Regions from separate parts of the Pseudoalteromonas sp. BSi20495 genome, predicted to be linked through region 4. Evidence: predicted binding sites of a transcription regulator. Region 4 holds the regulator's gene; each other region holds the start of a gene.
What was found. Region 4 encodes sigma-54, which starts transcription at its own class of promoters, with help from an activator protein. Its sites were predicted from a motif close to GTTGGCACGNNNNTNGNNT; they were not measured.
Positions count from the first base shown of each region.

Region 1: the regulator sigma-54 is predicted to act here: its motif matches at 1,283-1,301, upstream of P20495_RS19375 (amidase family protein).
Region 2: the regulator sigma-54 is predicted to act here: its motif matches at 2,615-2,633, upstream of P20495_RS02565 (TorF family putative porin).
Region 3: the regulator sigma-54 is predicted to act here: its motif matches at 1,169-1,187, upstream of P20495_RS20585 (BON domain-containing protein).

Region 1 is NZ_BADY01000002.1:288-5,013, forward strand. It holds gene P20495_RS19385 (TetR/AcrR family transcriptional regulator) at 1-644, shown strand, start outside; gene P20495_RS19380 (putative 4-hydroxy-4-methyl-2-oxoglutarate aldolase) at 648-1,130, shown strand; gene P20495_RS19375 (amidase family protein) at 1,468-2,673, shown strand; gene P20495_RS19370 (gamma-glutamyltransferase family protein) at 2,670-4,271, shown strand; gene P20495_RS19365 (sulfite exporter TauE/SafE family protein) at 4,259-4,726, shown strand, end outside.
Region 2 is NZ_BADY01000158.1:113,831-118,556, reverse strand. It holds partial or broken gene P20495_RS02555 (AsmA family protein) at 1-858, opposite strand, end outside; gene P20495_RS02560 (hypothetical protein) at 1,292-2,455, shown strand; gene P20495_RS02565 (TorF family putative porin) at 2,733-3,419, shown strand; gene P20495_RS02570 (Bor/Iss family lipoprotein) at 3,481-3,804, opposite strand; gene P20495_RS02575 (Bor family protein) at 3,801-4,112, opposite strand; gene P20495_RS02580 (M1 family aminopeptidase) at 4,373-4,726, opposite strand, start outside.
Region 3 is NZ_BADY01000074.1:33,066-37,791, reverse strand. It holds gene srmB (ATP-dependent RNA helicase SrmB) at 1-826, shown strand, start outside; gene P20495_RS20585 (BON domain-containing protein) at 1,261-1,581, shown strand; gene P20495_RS09780 (hypothetical protein) at 1,656-2,387, opposite strand; gene P20495_RS09785 (mechanosensitive ion channel family protein) at 2,583-3,539, opposite strand; gene yaaA (peroxide stress protein YaaA) at 3,660-4,439, opposite strand; gene tal (transaldolase) at 4,665-4,726, shown strand, end outside.
Region 4 is NZ_BADY01000061.1:33,552-38,277, reverse strand. It holds gene lptC (LPS export ABC transporter periplasmic protein LptC) at 1-245, shown strand, start outside; gene lptA (lipopolysaccharide transport periplasmic protein LptA) at 235-777, shown strand; gene lptB (LPS export ABC transporter ATP-binding protein) at 774-1,499, shown strand; gene P20495_RS11560 (RNA polymerase factor sigma-54) at 1,569-3,068, shown strand; gene hpf (ribosome hibernation promoting factor) at 3,095-3,382, shown strand; gene ptsN (PTS IIA-like nitrogen regulatory protein PtsN) at 3,387-3,839, shown strand; gene rapZ (RNase adapter RapZ) at 3,859-4,704, shown strand.

The DNA of each region.
Region 1 (4,726 bases), on a different contig from region 4:
AAATAAAGCCAAATAAAAAAGAAGTGACACGCGAGAAAAACCAAAAACTAATTTTAGATGCCGCCGAGCAATTGTTTTCGCAATTAGGTTACGACGGAGCAAGTATGAGCATGGTTGCTAAAGAAGCGCAGGTGCCAAAAGCTAATATTTTGTATTACTTTAAAAGTAAGGATGGTCTGTACGAGTCTGTGATCGACCGCATAATAGCTAATTGGAACTTAGGGCTTGATAACGTCACAATTAACGACGATCCAGCTACCGTGCTTTATAACTATATTAAAAGCAAAGTAATACTCGCCGTAAATCAGCCAATGCAATCTCGCTTATTTGCCAGTGAAATACTGCGCGGTGCACCTTATTTGCAAAACTACTTTAGAACCAATACCCGCCCTTGGGTTAAACAAAAGGTTGATGTACTTCAAGCATGGATGGACGCAGATAAAATGGATAAGGTTGACCCCTACCATTTGCTCTTTACTATTTGGTCTACCACGCAATATTACGCCGACTTTCAGGCTGAGGTTTTACTCGTAATGAACAAATTAGAGTACGACGAAACCGATGTGGCACAAATTACGCAATCAATTGCCCACATAATTTTAAAAGGTATTGGTCTTAAAATACCTGAGCAAAGTGAGACTTAACCCATGACATCCTTTACTACACCCGATTTGTTTGACGATCATCGCGATAACGTGCAAGTAGCAGACAGCGGCCTTTATCACTTTGGTAAAAAAACCACGTTTTATGGCAAAGTAGTTACCGTTACCTGCCCAGAAGACAACTCTTTTGCCGCCGATATATTGCATGAAAATGGTGAAGGTAAAGTATTAGTTATAAACGGGTTTGCGAGCAAACGCTTTGCGTTTATAGGCGATATTATGGCTGAGCGTGCCCTAAATAATGGCTGGGAAGGCGTAATAATAAATGGCTGTTGCCGAGATATTGAAATACTTGCCACGATTAACTTACCTGTAATGGCGCTAGGCTCTACACCGCGTAGTACCTTAAAGCGCGGCTTTGGTGATAAAAACCAAGCTGTTACCATACTTAGCACCACTATTGAACCTAACGATTGGGTTTACGCCGATATTAACGGTTTAATCATCAGTAAAACGCCCCTTATTTAGCACTCAAAACCATATAAATAAAGACCAACTTGGTGCATCTGCGCACCAAATTGGTTTGTTTTAGCTCATTTTAATCTCACTATTTCTATAGCCCACATTTACAAATCTCATATAACCCAACAAAACCTGACCAGTTGGACAGGATTTTAATTAATGGCATTCCTCTTGCTTAGGTTTTAAACAATATAATAAGCTAACCGATTAAAAAGCGGATCAGGCTCTGTAAAATAAAAACAAGATGTTACGCAGTGAGCTGAAAAATAATAAAAATTAATCCGTCTTTTTAATCACTCTAAATCTGAACTGCTTGGTCAGATTTTTTATAACGAGTGGTGATATGAGTACCAAAAATAATAATACGACCGGTATTTTTTGTGACCATGGTCCTACCCTGTGGCAAACAAACCAATCTGGTCTACTTGCAAACAATCGCTTAGCTGTAAAAGATGTATTTGCAGTAAAGGGCGAGCGTAACAGCGCAGGCAACCCACACTGGTTTAAAACAGCTAAACCGGCTCAAAATACGGCAAGCTCGGTTAATAAGCTCATGACCGTTGGTTGTAACTTTATAGGCTTTACCCATACTGATGAACTGGCTTATAGCTTAGAGGGTAATAATATACATTATGGCGCTGCGCAAAATCCTAAATTAAAAGGGCATGCTTGCGGTGGTTCGAGTATGGGGTCTGCGGCTGCAGTTGCTGCAAACTTAGCTGATATTGGCTTAGGCACCGACACTGGCGGCTCAATTAGAATACCCGCCAGCTATTGTGGTTTATATGGCATAAGGCCAAGCCATAACGTGATTGAAAAAGACGGCCTAATACCGTTGGCTCCCCCTTTTGATACCATAGGTTGGCTTACCCAAAGCGCCGAGCTATTAAGCGATGTAGGTAATGTACTGCTACCAAATCAAGCTATTAATAACGTTGATACCTTAGTTATTTGTGAGCCGTTATTTGAACTCGTTGACCCTGTTTTACAAGTCCCACTTAAACAATTGCTTGAAAAAATCAAGCCTAATTTTAAGCACCATAAAGAATTTGAACTACCTAACAGCAGCTTATTAAGCGAACTGGCGGATAGTTTTAGAGTACTGCAAGGGCGAGCAATCGCAAAAACGCATAAAGATTGGCTTCAATTGCCGGGGCAACTTCCCCAGTTTGCTCCAGCAATTGCGGCACGTTTTAATATGGCGCTTGCCCTAACTGATCAAGAAGAACAAGAAGCACTAAAAGTACAAACCCAATGGCAAACACTAATAGCTAAAAACCTAAATACAAACAGCTGTTTATTTTTGCCAACCACACCTACAACCGCACCTAAATTAGGCGCCGACACAAGCGCCTTACGCATGCAAATTATTACGCTTTCTGCAATTGCAGGGCTTAGTGGCTCAGCGCAAGTGCATTTACCGCTGGCTGATTTAGCAAATGATCATCCGTATGGTTTTTCATTAATGATGAGCCACGGTAACGATAAAAGCCTACTTGCTTGCGTTAAGCACCTAGCTGCACACTTTAAACAAGGCACAACGGCATGACCACACACAACATTGCATTTACCGCGTCTCATTTTTCGGCCACTGAGGCGGGTATAAATATACTAAAACAAGGCGGTACAGCTACCGAGGCTATGGTAGCGGCTGCCGCTGCGATTAGCGTCGTATATCCACATATGAACTCAATTGGTGGCGACAGCTTTTGGCTTATCGATAACCCAAATCAAAAAACGCCCACAGCTATTGACGCCTGCGGCCGCGCAGCAACTAATACAACGGCATATAACACGCTCACGCAAATACCAGAGCGCGGCGGATTAAGTGCACTTACTCAAGCGGGCACAATACGCGGCTGGCAAAAAGCGCTTGAACTAGATGAGCATGCAGCACTACCACTGTCAAAAATTTTAGCACCTGCTATTGAACTTGCGCGCGAGGGTTTTACCGTTACAAAAAGCTTGCAAGCAGGCTGCGAAAAGCTAGCCGCTGCTAACAATACCAATGAGGCGTTTAAAAACCTCTACATACCGAATGGCAAGCCCTTACAAGCAGGTCAACATTTTAAAAACCCTAAACTTGCAGCAACGTTTGAATACCTAGCAAAGTATGGTTTAAACGCATTTTATGAAGGCGCACTTGCCAACTCATTTGCCGCCGACTTAGCAAAAGCAGGCAGCTCAATCACCGCAGGTGACATTGCAAATACTAAAGCCGAGGTCGTTACTGCGCTAAATGCAAACCTCAGTGGTATTAATTGCTACAACTTACCCGCGCCAACACAAGGCGTGCATTCACTACAAATAATTGGTGCCGTAAATAAGTTAAAGCATTTAGCTAAAACCGATGCCGACTGGACACATTTAATTGTTGAGGCAACTAAGCAAAGCTTTACCCATCGCCCTACCCTTTGGGCTGACCCTGATGTGTTAGGGGGCGATTATAAAAACGCACTAACCGATAATCGCCTAAGCGAACTTGCTAACAATATTGATATGGCCAAAGCCAAAAAATGGCTATTTAACGCAGAGCCTGGCGATACAGTGTGGATGGCTGCAAGAGATAAAAACGGGCAATTAGTCAGCTTTATTCAAAGTATTTACTGGGAATTTGGCAGCGGCATATTAATGAGCGAAGGCGGCTTTGTGTGGAATAACCGAGGTTTAAGCTTTAGTTTAAACAATGAAGATATTGATGCGAGTAACAATACCAACGCCATTGCGCCAAATAAAAAGCCGGCTCATACGCTTAACCCTGCAATGGCAAAATTTAACGATGGTCGTCGACTTGCTTACGGAACAATGGGCGGAGAAGGGCAGCCACAAACCCAAGCCGCTGTTTTTGCAGGCTACGCATGGCGAAATAAATCAATAAAACAAGCGATTAGCGACCCTCGTTGGTTACTTGGACGTACATGGGGCGATACAAGTACAAATTTAAAAATTGAAAAAGAGTTAGTTTTTCATATAGAACATGAATTAAATCAACGTGACCACGATTGGGTAAGCGTTGATAATAATAACGAAATGATGGGGCACGCTGGGGCGATTTTAGATACACCTACAAGCCTTGAAGCTGCAACAGATCCTCGTTCAGATGGACGTGCAACAGTAACTACAGCAGGAACACAATGTCAGAAATAATAAACCAATGGCCAATAGTAGCGGCCTTAATAGCAACCGGTATTTTTGCCGGAATTTTAGCAGGACTTTTTGGTGTAGGCGGCGGTATTGTTATCGTCCCTGTGCTGTATTTTTTACTGCAAGGTTTTGGCGTAAGCCCAGAGTCGGCAATGATGATAGCCACCGCTACATCACTTGCAACCATAGTACCTACTTCGCTTTCATCTATTCGCTCGCATCATAGCAAAGGGAATATTGACCTTGCGCTAATAAAATACTGGGCACCATTTATTTTAGTTATGGCCGTTGTAGGCAGCTACTTAGCGCACTCAATACGCGGTAATGCACTGGTACTTATGTTTACCTGTATTGCTATTTTAGTCAGTTTAAACATGCTATTTAGAGCCGGCGCACCCGCGCTTGTAAAACAACTGCCAGGAAAATTTGGTCAAGGCGTTATGGCAAGTATTGTAGGT
Region 2 (4,726 bases), on a different contig from region 4:
GTTTACACTAAATGCATTAAAAGCATTGTCTTTAGCGTCTAACTCTACACCTTGCCATTTCGCAATACTTTTAACAGACTCACCGCTTAGTGCTAACTGACCTTTAATATCTTGGCCTTGCTTAGCGATGCTCCCTTCGAACGTTAAATCAACTAAACGAGAATCTAAGGTTTGTTTAACATTAAAAGTAGCACCTTCAATTGCTTTAGCTGGAGTATCTAATTTTATATCAAGCTCAAAACGCTCCTGCATATAAGTAATACCCCCTTTTACTTCTAATGTTTTACGAAGTGATGGAAGTAAAATAGCGAGTTCTAAATCACTAATCTGTTGTTTGGCACCTGTTTGCCCATCTAGATAGGTAAATGTGCCGCCATAAATAGCAACCTCACCTAACTCAATATCAAAGTTATCTGGAAGCTTTATTGCTTCACTTGATTGGCTTTGCTCTTTAGGTTGCTCTGCAACTGCATCAAACAACTGCCAATTAGCTTTACCATTTTTGTCGGTTTCCAATAGGATATTTGGTTCGTTTATAACAAACTTATCTAATTTAAACTCACCACCAAATAATGAAAACCAAGGTATATGTACAGCAAGCTGTTTCATACTCGCCATGTTGGCGCGCGAACCTGATCCCATATTTGCAAAATGCACGTCGTTAAGTTCTAACTTTAATGCAGGGAATACGCTAAGTGTTTTATCACCTTTAATAGTAAGAGTGCGCCCAGTTGTTTGTTCTACCTGCTGCGACACTTTATTAAAAATAGTATCAGTAGGAATTAAAAACGGTGCGGCAACAATTAGTGCTATACATAATAAAAGTATTACACCTACAATTTTAAGTAAGGTTTTCATGATCGTCCTTTCAAACGTGCAAATAATGTTCTTATCATAGCGAGTGTTAGCTTTAAAATCATTGCTGAAGTTGTAAAAATGCTATTTAGTTTAACTTATTTGGCATGATATGAATCCGTGCTGAAAATTTCAGCATAAAAAACATATAGTAGAGTACTAATGAAATGGTTAATGCTATAAAAAAGCATTAACTAAATAATTCAATTTAATGCTCTTGAAATTAAACATTGTAAATTTAATGACAATATCTCACAAAAACCTCAAATCAAAATAACTAATATTTACCTATAATTTAATCTTGATACATTGAAAAGTATAGATATTTATCCCCTGTCACTATTAAGCATTGAGGACAGCGCTGTTGTTATTGATGTAATTGCGCTAAAATAGACCAGCAAAAAAATATATATCTAATCCGGAGATTCTACAAGGCATGAAAAAACTGCTAATTTCACCGTCAAAAATGACGCTAGGCGAACAAGAAAATCAAATCTATCAGAACATTCTGAAGCAATCTTCAGAGTTAAGCCTTAACCTTATGGCCGTGAAAGTAGAAAACCACCCTGATGATTTTTTACCTTGGTGTTACGAACTATTAAATGCAAGTAGAGATCGTATGAACTACGATTTACTAGAGCCGCAACAATTACCTATACTTAAGAAGCTACACGATCAGCTTATTTCAGCTATCAGCTTTTTACAGGTTAAAACTTTACGTATTGCTCCGTGGCCTGTTGTAAGTGTATTTGTAGAACAACACAAAGACGTTATTGCTCTTGATGAACAGCTTCGCTTAGTAGACTACATTAAAAGCATTCGTGAACAATCTCTTAAAGATATGATTCCTGAAGATTTACTTGCGTTTAGCGGTAAGCATATGGCGTCACTTGATCCAAGCACATACAACTTTGATGTTGAATGGTTTGCCTCAACTAAGAGTGCAAAAAGCTTTCATCAAATGCTTAGCGATTTACCAGGTGATTTTGATGCAGCTCTAGCAAACATCCCACTTGAAGGTGATATAACTCAATACGAATACCAGCAATTTGTTGCTGCTTACTCAAAAGTGTTTACCGACAACAATGAAAAACCAACGCTAGCCCCTGCAACTCGCTTGCTAGCAATGCGCCGCCCTGATTTATTTACTCCGATTACAAATAATCGATTAGATGCATTATGTGGCGCTCTTGGAGTTCCAAAACTTAAAAATAGTGATTTTGAGCGTTACTGGCAAGATATCGTTAAAGGTATTCAAGCTATGTCGTGGTATAAAATGGCTAATGCAAGTAACGAACTAGAGGAACAGTTAGTTTCTATTAAAGCACTGATCCCATGTTTCTTTTATTATGCAGACACTAAAACACCTGACAGTTCAAACTACATCAAGTTACTTAGCAAGCCTAAGCGTAGTACAACAACGACAGGTAAAACTCAACGTAGAGGCAAAGAGTCTGCAGAAATTTTAGTAGACCGTGCTCTTGCTGCTGACGATATTCCTGAGCATATTCGCAGCAAACGAGACTCGATCATTAATGAAGTACAAAAAGGTCGAGGCGTTAACGAAACAATTAGTCTAATGCGTACTATTTTCGGCTAAATAAATCTAACCTAGCTGTACTTTAATGGTGCGGCTAGGTTAATTTATGCACCAGCAGCGTGCGAACACTTATTAAAATCACCTCAATAAAAAACACTACTCCTTTGTAAGTCATTATTTTTAAAATATAAAAATACATTTTAAAATAAATAAAACCAAGCTGGCACACACAGTGCACTATCTCCCCAGTTAAACAATAAAAATGCATCCAGTTAAAAGGTTAAAGCAATACATAATAAAACCTTGGCATGCAAAAATCATATAACGGGAAATGGACATGCTCAAACTAAAAAAAACAATTGCGATTAGCACCATCGCATTAATGGCTGCAACATCGGTAGTCTCAACATCGGTTCAAGCTGAAGTAACAGCAAATGCGGCAGCAACATCAAATTACTTATGGCGCGGCCAAGAGCAAACGGGGGGTGATGCGGCAATATCCGGTGGTATTGACTACGCTAATGAGTCTGGTTTTTATGCCGGCACTTGGGCTTCAAATGCATCTTGGGCTGACGAAATGACCTACGAGCTTGACTTATACGCAGGTTTTGGTGGCGACATTAACGAAATTGTTAGTTACGATGTTGGTTATATTTATTACGCTTACCCAGACGCAGCTTCTGGAGCTGACGCAGATTTCTCTGAAATTTACGGTAGTATTAGTGTTGAAGGCTTCACGTTTGGCGCTTCTGTACTTGCAACATCAGCTGCAAGTGGTGACGGTACAGACTTTGGCGACTCACTTTACCTAACTGCTGATTATGGCTTTGCTGTCGGTAGTAACGGTACTGAAATGGCACTACATTTAGGTCATTACTCTGGTGATTTTATTGGTGACGACAATATCTTAGATTACGGTATATCTATTTCAAAAGACGGTTTTACTTTTGGTTTGTCTGATACAGATATAGATGATTCAGATATTAAAGCCTACGTAGCTTACTCTGTAGACTTTAACTTATAAAAAAGAATGTGTTACTTGCTGCAACACGAAGGGCCTTTTGGCCCTTTTCTCGTTTATAATATTACTTGAATGGCACCTTAGTACAACTCACTTCAACTGTTTTAGGGTACCAAGCCGGAGCAATTTGATTAACAGCCACCTCTGCCAAACCATTAGTAAACGATTTATACGTATGGACACTTTGCCATTCACCTTGTGGGCAATGAGTACTTAAATCTAACGGCTTAGATCCTTCATATAATGCAAGAGCAAAATTATGATGCCATTGTGAACTCTCTTGAGTTTTATTGCTCACGTTGTCTTGTACACCATTATCAAAGTAAATGTTCGTACATCCCGTTAATATAATCAGCATACAACTTGTTATAAGTAACTTAATACTCATAATGCCTCTCCTACTATTTCATCTTCGCACCATACTTTAATAGTGTGAGGTGCATATATACCAAGTGTAATTAAACTAAGTGCTCCATCACTAAACGTTTGTTGTGACTGCATTTGAGTTACTGATTTATCTACACATACTTTTTTCACATCAACGCGCTCTTCTCCAACTAATCCCCATAAAAAGAACGGTCGACTATCTTCATAACTCGCTTTGCTTGTTATTTTGGCTGCTTGCTGTGGCTGAATTGTCACCGCAGAGCAAGCGGTTAAACTTAGTATTAAAACGCTTATCATTAGCTGCTTCATTCTTATCCCTTGTTGTTTACTCTTAATGACAGCAGTGTACAAAAAAACTAAAGTTAAGTTAGTAAGAAGGTGTGGGGAAAATGTAGCGGTTTATACAAAAATTTATACAATTTTCTACAAAGTTTAGGATGAGGGCTACTTACTAAATGAGTTTAGATATAGTAAAAATAACTTTACTGTTAGCTATCAATAACCTCTTTCAATAGCTATAAAAATGCCAGTCAGTAAAACAACTGGCATTTTTATACTGCACTTAAAAGCTACAGTGCTTTAATATTATCGCCACTTTTCTTGTCAATTAACTTAATAAAAGGATCCACACCTGCAAATTTAGGTAATTCAGTTACCTTTAGTATAATGGTATTTACACCCGTTTTTATCTCGTGCTTTTGCATATAGATCACAGCACTTTCACTATGTATCTCATTCGGATCTGCGCTGAATAAAGCAACATCTATCATTTGCGCTAGCGGTACATCTTCTTCACTACCTTCGCCATCGGCATGTTTTTTCGCTGCAGCAATAGTCAATGTAATGATATGTTCCCCATCAGCAGATTCAGCCTCTTGCACATCAACATCACTGATTTTTAAATCATATAACGTAATGGCATT
Region 3 (4,726 bases), on a different contig from region 4:
AATGGAATACCTAGAAACCGAAAACTTTCATGCTGAACACGTAGAAATGCTTATTATTGATGAAGCAGATCGCATGTTAGATATGGGTTTCAAAAAAGAAATGAGCCGTATTTGTGACGAAGCTAAAAATCGTCGCCAATGTTTTTTATTCTCAGCAACACTTGAAGGTGACAGCGTAGAAAGGTTTGCTGAAAAAACATTAAACGACCCAGCTCTATTAGAAGCCGAATCGTCACGTAAAGAAAAAGCAAAAATTCATCAGTGGGTACATTTAGCCGACGATTATCATCATAAGCTTGAATTGTTAGTTAACACGCTAAAAAATCCTGACGTGACTAAAGCAATTGTGTTTGTTAAAACTCGCGAACGCTTAGAAACATTGATTGGTGAACTTACAACTAATGATGTAAAAGCAGCGTGGTTACGCGGCGAAATGCCACAAGACAAACGTATGAAAGCCATGGAAAACTTCCACAGTGGTAAAACAAGCATATTAGTTGCTACCGACGTAGCTGCACGTGGTATTGACGTATCTGACATCAGTCACGTTATTAACTTTGATATGCCGCGCACTGCCGACGTATATGTACACCGTATTGGTCGTACTGGCCGTGCTGGTAAAAAAGGCATAGCAATATCGTTAGTTGAAGCACATGACATTGGCATTTTATATAAAGTAGAGCGCTACGTTGAGCAAAAGTTAAAACGCCGTGTAATTAGAGGTGTTGAGCCACAGCATAAAGAAGCTAAGCCACCGGCTAAAAAGCGTAAAGATCCAGTAAAAATGAAAGCCAAGAAAAAGGCCAAGGTTAAAAAGAAGAAGTAACCTAAAACATTTTTATACTAAGCCGGCTTTTGCCGGCTTTTTAATGCAAGCCTTACAGGCTCTGGTGTTTGTACCATTATACCAATCCGCAATAATACTTAATCAATTTTAAGGATTAAATCTGACGCTAACTGCGTTAAAAAATTCTAATATAGAACAACTAAATAACGAAATTTTTGCCTTGTTATCGACACGATTTTCTTACCTCAAAATAAATCACTTAATTAAGCGAATTGGTATTACATATGTAACCCAAGCATGTAACTCATACCCATTTAAATGTAATTTTTGCCCACCTGAATTCCCACTTAATAAAATTACCTTATATTTCATAGTGTTAATATTGGCACCGAAATTGTAATTACAAAGATAACCTAGCCGATGGAATTTCCATTTTGTGGCTGCACTATTCACCGTAATGTAAGGATTAAGTTATGAACCGCTTCAAGTTAACTATCGCTTTAGTATCATTTTGTTGTTTATTTTTATTAGCTTGCGCTACAAAGGTAAGTGCAGCAACCAACATGGCAGTAGTAAGCAGTGTAGCCACTCAACCTAACCTACAACAAACTATCACCAACACCCTGCGAACTAACCCTAATCTAGCGTTAAGTGATATTCGTGTGCAGGTAAAAAATGGTGAAGTAGATTTATACGGTGAAGCACAAACTGGTTTTCAGCGCGCATTAGCTCAAAAATTTTTAGAAAATATGGATGGGGTTAAAATCATTCGTAATAAAATTAGCGTTATTTAATACGTACCACATAAACCTATTTATATAACTAATTCGTAAGCGCGGCTTGTTACTCCAACACAAGCTGCGCTTTTTTATTTTAATATTTCTAATTGTTTAGTCACATCACTTATTTTAAAACTACTTTTTTGCGAAGAATAACTATCAACAAATACTTCTTCGAAATTGCTCACTGTAGAATCTTCATTTAGCTCAAAAGGAAAACCCTTAAGCTCCTTTGTTTTTGTGTTGAACTTATAAATAAAATTATTGCCACTCAAACCAGCTGAAAAAATATATTGTTCGTTATTCAACCATCCACCGGTTTGATGAAACAAACCGATATTAAACTGGTTAGTTGTTTGATGAAGTCCAACCTTGAGTATATGACTTTCATTAAATGCAGACTTGGTTATTTCAATTGTTGGTAAAAACCAAAAACCCTCAGTGTCACCTGCAAAAACGGCTAAAAACTCACCATCGGGAGACCAACTAACAAAGTTACTTTCAGACTTTTCTCTAGCGCATAAAATACCATCCGATCTGCAAAATTCTCGTAACTGCTCTTTTACAATGTATACCGTTTTATTTGGTAGGGTAAGTGCGTTTATAGGGGTATCATTCTTATTAAGAAAAAGTATTTCAGCAGTATTGTCATCTACATTTAATTTATAGCTCAAACCATACTTAAAATTATGTTTTTCACTCGTACTCTGCTTATTACTTATTGATGTACACCCAAGCATGAAGCTTAATAAAGTAAGGGTTATGAACTGTAGTAATGCTACTTTACGCATTGATAAACTATTTAAATTAATAATGGTCATATTGTAATCACATTATCAGTTATGGCAAATAACACGGTTATCATAATAAACAAAAACCGATTAAATTTGGCTTACCCTGTTCAGGCTTAATAATTATTAAAAGCATGTACTAAAAAGCGCAATTTTACTCTGTAAAAATGCGCTGTTGGTAAGTAACTATTTCCCAATGCTTTTGGCTAATGTGTTTTAACTAAATTACTCACTTTGGCTAGAGTCAGCACCGTTGCTACTCTTTTTAGTTGATGACTGCGGGCTTATTTTATCGCTTATCATGGCATCGAGTTTCTCACCGCCCTTAATGCCAAAGTCGAGCGTACGAATTGGGAAAGGAATACTAATATCAGCTTCGTCGAGTGCCTGCTTAACGGCAACAACCCCTTTGTGGCGTACCGTCATAAAGTCAGGCTCGCCTGGGTATTTAATCCAAAACCATACCAGTAAGTTAATGCTGCTGTCGCCAAAACCTTCAGCGTATACGGCGGTTTCGTCTTTACGTATTACAAAGTTAAATTCATTTATTTTATCGGTAATAACTTGAGATGCTTTTTCTATGTCGTCGCCATACGAAATACCTACGGGTACTTCTATACGTCTTATACCTAGCGTGGTGTAATTTTTGAGTACATTTCTAAATAAGACTTTGTTTGGTACAAGTATTAGTTGCCCGTAAAAGCTCTCTATTAGCGTGTTACGTAAGTTTATTGAATGTATTGAACCAAACACATCATCGGTTTCTATTACATCACCTGTTTTAAATGGCTTGCGTACACCCATTGCTATACCTGCAATTAGGTTTTCGGTCATGTCTTGAAACGCAAAACCAATGGCCAAACCCACAATACCCGCACCAGCAAGTAGCGAAGTAACGGTGCCTTTTAGGCCAACAAAATCGAGCGCTATAAATAAACCTATGCACAACACAATAACTTTAAAAATTGATGCCATTAAATCGGCAATTTGTGTTGAGTCGAGAGAGCGGCGCAGTACGTTTTTCACCAGTTTGCCAGCAAAGCGCGCCAAAATTGAAAAAACAATAGCAATAACAATTGCCACTATAAAATTAGGAATATGGCTTATTACAACATCAAACCACCCTCCGAGCTTTTCTTCTATTAGTTTTTCGGCTTCGCCAACTGACGGAATGCTGATCATTTTATTTGCACCTATTTAGTTAGTGTTCTCATTAATATTAGATGAGGTTGCAAATATAACGCCAACATCAAAAAAGCCATGCAATGCATGGCTTTTCAATTGTTTATTTAAGCTTATGACCTAATTTTGTTCGTCGCGCATAAATACCGGCTCAAGCTCTTTAACCGTTGCCTCAGGGCTAAAGTAATAACCCGCTACAGTAAACTCTTTAAGTTGGCTTAATTGCGTTACTTTATTTTCGATAATGTAGCGCGCCATCATGCCGCGTGCTTTTTTAGCGTAAAAGCTAATTACCTTGTATTGACCGTTTTTACAGTCTTTAAAGTGTGGGGTAATAATTTGTGCATTTAATGCTTTTTTATCTACCGCTTTAAAATATTCGTTTGAAGCAAGGTTAACTAAGTATTGTGCGTCTTGCGCTTTTAATACTTCGTTTAGTTTGTTCGCTATTACGCTGCCCCAAAACTCGTATAAGTTTTTGCCACGCGAGTTTTCAAGCTTAGTGCCCATTTCAAGGCGATAAGCTTGCATTAAATCAAGTGGTTTTAATAAACCGTATAAGCCAGAAAGGATACGTAAATGGTTTTGTGCGTAATCAAGCTCGCTAGCTTTAAGCGTGCTTGCATCTAAACCGCCGTATACATCGCCATTAAAGGCAAGTGCGGCTTGTTTAGCATTACTTTGCGTAAACGGCTGCGCCCACTCACTAAAGCGTGCTGCGTTAAGCCCAGATAGCTTATCGCTAATTTTCATTAAACTGCCAATTTGCGCTGGTGTTAGTTCACGGCATACTTTCATGAGCTCTTCGCTGTGCTCTAGTAATTCAGGCTGAGTGAACTTGTCTGTTGCGGGTGGCGTTTCGTAATCAAGATTTTTTGCAGGTGAAATAACAGTGATCATAGTTAGCTATTGACTTGTAATTTATTTAGTGTCAATTTCAACATTAAATGAAACGAAAAGCACGTTTTGTTTAAATAAATCCTCTCTTAATAACCCATGCATTACCGTTTTTTTATTGATCAGGACATAAGACCTATCAAGCATTGTCACACTGTTGCAGTATGGATTGTATATATTAAGAGTGATTAGATTTTTCTTTTAACTTGCTTGGAATGAGGAAAGCAAATGACTTCAGCTCTACAAAGGCTAAAACAACATTCATCTATCGTAGCCGACACTGGTGATAT
Region 4 (4,726 bases):
AAGGAAAACAATTAATTTTAGAAGGTAACGTGGTTGCCAATAATCTTACTGATAATGCAATGATAGACAAGATTAATGCGGATAATATTCAAGTAGATATAAAACTACTCACGATGCGTTCAGAGCAACCCGTTATTGTTACGGGACCCAATTTAAAGATCACCGGTAAAGGCCTTGAAGCCGATTTAAAAACTGAAGTGATAAAACTTATTAACCATACGCGAACTATATATTATGACCAATAAAATTTCAAAAATACTTATTATTCCGACACTTATACTAGCTTTCAACCTTAGCGCTGCTGAACAAGCGATTCAACCTGCAGCGAATCAAATATCAATAAGTGCCGACAAACAAGAAGGCCAATTAAAAGAAAACGTCGGAATTTTTGAAAAAAATGTTGAGATTATTCACGGCAACCGTCGTATTACAGCCGACCGTTTAGAAGTACATAAACGTGATGAATTAGGCGATAATAAACAGCTACTAATTGCAACTGGTAGCCCTGCATATTTCGAAGAAAAACAAACTGATGGCACTATAATGAGCGCCAGCGCAAACGAAGTTCGTTATGATGTAGCTAAACGATTTTTAACCCTTATTGGCGATGCACAAGTATCGCAAGCGGGTCAAAAAATAAATGCCAAGAGTATTACTTACGATATGCAACAGCAATTAATTAGCGCTGAAAAAGACGAAAACTCAACCGATCGTGTGCATACTATTTTAGTACCTATTGAGACTAAAAAAGAAAAAAACGATAAAGGTCAGCCATGAGTACATTAAAAGCAGAACTATTAGCTAAAAGTTATAAAGGCCGTGAAGTTGTAAAAAATGTAGGTTTGGAAGTAAAGGCTGGCAGCATAGTCGGGTTACTTGGCCCTAATGGTGCAGGTAAAACCACAACGTTTTATATGATTGTAGGCCTTGTACCTAGTGATAAAGGCAAGATTTCTATCGACGATAACGATATTACTCTTTTACCTATGCATAGTCGTGCTAGATTAGGCATTGGTTACTTACCCCAAGAATCATCAATTTTTAGAAAGCTTACTGTTTATCAAAATTTAATGGCTATTTTAGAAACACGTAAAGAGCTAAATAAGCAAGCAAGAGAAGACACACTTAACAATTTATTAGATGAATTTAGTATTCAGCACATTCGTGATAGCCAAGGTATGGCATTATCAGGAGGCGAGCGTCGCCGAGTTGAAATAGCGCGAGCACTAGCCGCTGATCCTAAATTTATATTGCTTGATGAGCCTTTTGCTGGTGTTGACCCTATTTCAGTGTTAGATATAAAGAAAATAATAGAACATCTTAAAAATCGTGGTATTGGTGTGTTAATTACCGACCATAATGTAAGAGAAACTCTTGATGTTTGCGAAAAAGCCTACATAGTTTCTCATGGTGAGTTAATTGCATCAGGCACTCCAGAACACGTATTAAACGATAAAACAGTACGTGATGTTTATTTAGGCGAGCAATTTAGGCTGTAACATTTACGCCATGTCTTTAAGCATCTGCTAGTATTAATTATAACAACATAAAAGGATTGTTAGAGATACATGAGGCAATCATTACAGCTGCGCATGGGCCAGCAACTTACAATGACTCCACAGCTGCAACAAGCAATTCGCCTGTTGCAACTCAGTACATTGGATCTCCAGCAAGAAATACAAGAAGCACTCGACAGCAACCCCCTATTAGAGGTTGAAGAACAAGATTACGCCGAAGATTCTGCTGGTAAAAACGAGCAAAAAGCAGATAACGACGATGTCACTGTTAGCGCAAATGCTGATGATGTTCCGAGCGAATATGAGCAAGACAGTGGTGAAGCACTTGCTAAAGATACGCTAAGTGATGAAATGGCTATGGATGTTAGTTGGGATGAATATATGAGCGCAGCCCCAGCGTCATCATCAGGACCAATGCCTGAAGATGAATCTATATACCAAGGCTCCTCGACTGAAACGCTCCACGAATACCTAATGTGGCAACTACAACTGACTCCCTTTAGTCCTACCGATGAAGCGATTGCGATTGCGATTGTTGAAGCCGTCGATGATTCGGGTATTTTAACGCTAAGCTGCGAAGAAATTTTAGAAAGTTTTAATCAAGAGAACGAAGAAGACAACGAAGTTGAACTTGACGAAATAGAAGCTGTTTTAAAACGAATTCAATTGTTTGACCCTGTTGGTATTGCAGCACGTAGTTTACAAGAATGCTTATGTATTCAGCTGAACCAATACGATAAAGAAACACCCTATATTAATGAAACAAAAATGATTTTAACCGAGCACATTGATCTATTAGCTGCTCGCGACTATCGTACATTAATGAAAAAAACAAAGCTCAAAGAAGAAGAGCTTAAAGAAATAATGACTTTAATACATACTCTTAGCCCAAAACCGGCGGATACTATAGTTAGAGAAGAATCTGAGTATGTAATTCCTGATGTATCGGTGAAAAAAATAAAAGGTCGCTGGGTTGTTGAACTAAACCCAGATAGCATGCCTAAAATCAGAGTCAACAGCCAATATGCAGCAATGTCACGCACCGTTAAATCAAGTGGTGATAGCCAGTTTATTCGCTCGCATCTACAAGAAGCTAAATGGTTTATTAAAAGTTTAGAAAGTAGAAACGATACACTATTAAAAGTAACTAATTGTATTGTTAAGCAACAACAAGGTTTTTTTGAGCATGGCCCAGAAGCCATGAAACCAATGGTTTTAAATGATGTAGCAGAAATGGTCGAAATGCACGAATCAACTATTTCACGCGTAACAACTCAAAAATATATGCATACACCTCGCGGTATTTTTGAGCTTAAATATTTTTTCTCAAGCCATGTAAGTACTGAAAATGGAGGCGAATGCTCATCAACAGCAATACGCGCTCTCATTAAAAAATTAATCGCAGCAGAAAACTCAGCAAAACCATTGAGTGATAGTAAAATTGCAGATATATTAGCTGAGCAAGGAATAAAAGTAGCGAGACGTACAATCGCAAAGTATCGCGAATCTCTAGCTATTCCACCGTCAAATCAGCGAAAAAGTTTGATTTAAGACGCTAAACAAAGAGGGTAATGCTTATGCAACTAAACTTAACTGGTCGTCACGTAGAAGTAACTGATTCATTAAGAGATTATGTAAATACCAAATTTGCGAAGCTAGAAAGACACTCAGATCATATTAATAATGTTCATGTCATTCTTGATATAGAAAAATTAAACCAAAAAGCTGAGGCAACGATTCATGTAAGTGGAGCTGAGTTATTTGCCTCTACTGAACATCAAGATATGTACGCCGCCATTGACTCGCTGATTGACAAGCTCGATCGCCAAGTTATTAAACACAAAGAGAAGCTTGCTCGACACTAATATTATGAAATTAAGTTCACTTATATGCCAGGACTGCAGCAGAGCTGCGGTCCTTTTTAATAGTAAAAAAAGAATTTTAGAGTTCATCAGTCAACTTGCTCATGACAAGCTCCCATATCTTTCTCAACAAGATATTCTCAGCGCCTTAATGAATAGAGAAAAACTGGGAAGCACTGGTATAGGAAGAGGCATTGCAATCCCTCATGGGCGAATGAGCGGCGCAGAAGAGCCCTTAGCACTCGTATTAGTAAGCGAAACACCTATTAATTTTGATGCAATAGATAATCGCCCTGTTGATATATTTGTTGCTCTCATCGTACCTGATGGCGATAACCAGCAGCACTTAAAGACGCTCGCAACGATAGCTGATAAACTAAATAATAAAGATTTTTGTAAACAGTTACGCAGCGCAAAATCAGATACTGAACTGTATCAAGTTATTGTAGAACAATCGTAATTAACATAATGGGTGATAAATGGAATTAATTATCATAAGTGGCCGTTCCGGTTCTGGAAAATCGGTTGCTTTACGCGTAGTTGAAGATTTAGGTTATTATTGCGTAGATAATATTCCAATTAATCTGCTACCTTCTTTAGTGAGAAGTGTATCTGATAACTACGACAAAATTGCAGTTAGTATTGATGTCCGTAATTTACCAAAAGAGCAAGATGAATTTAACGATATCCTTGAATACTTACCTGGCTTTGCTAAACCGACTCTGTTTTATCTAGACAGTGAGGATCAAACATTAATTAAACGTTTTTCTGAGACTCGCCGTCTACACCCGTTATCAGTTGACTCATTACCTCTTGATTTAGCTATAAAAAAAGAAAAAGAACTACTCGATGTTCTCACTACTCGCGCTGACTATATGATCGACACGAGTGATTTAAGTGTTCATCAACTTGCTGAATCAATTCGTGAAAAAATTCTGGGTAAAAAAGATAAACAACTCATTGTTACTTTTGAGTCATTTGGCTTTAAACACGGCATTCCTAAGGAAGCTGATTATGTCTTTGATGCACGCTTTTTACCGAACCCACATTGGGAGCCAGAATTAAAACCTTTAAATGGCTTAGACCAACCCGTAAAGGATTACTTAGCCAGCCACAGCATTGTCCAAAAGTTCACTTGGCAAATTCAAACTTTTGTACAAACATGGTTGCCACATTTAGAGCGAAATAACCGTAGCTACTTAACTATTGCTATAGGTTGTACTGGTGGGCAACATCGCTCAGTATATTTAGCACAAACGATTGGTGAAAGTTTTTCGATGACACATCCAAATGTAAAAATCCGCCATAGAGAACAAGAAAAATAACTCATTCAAAATAATCATCTGT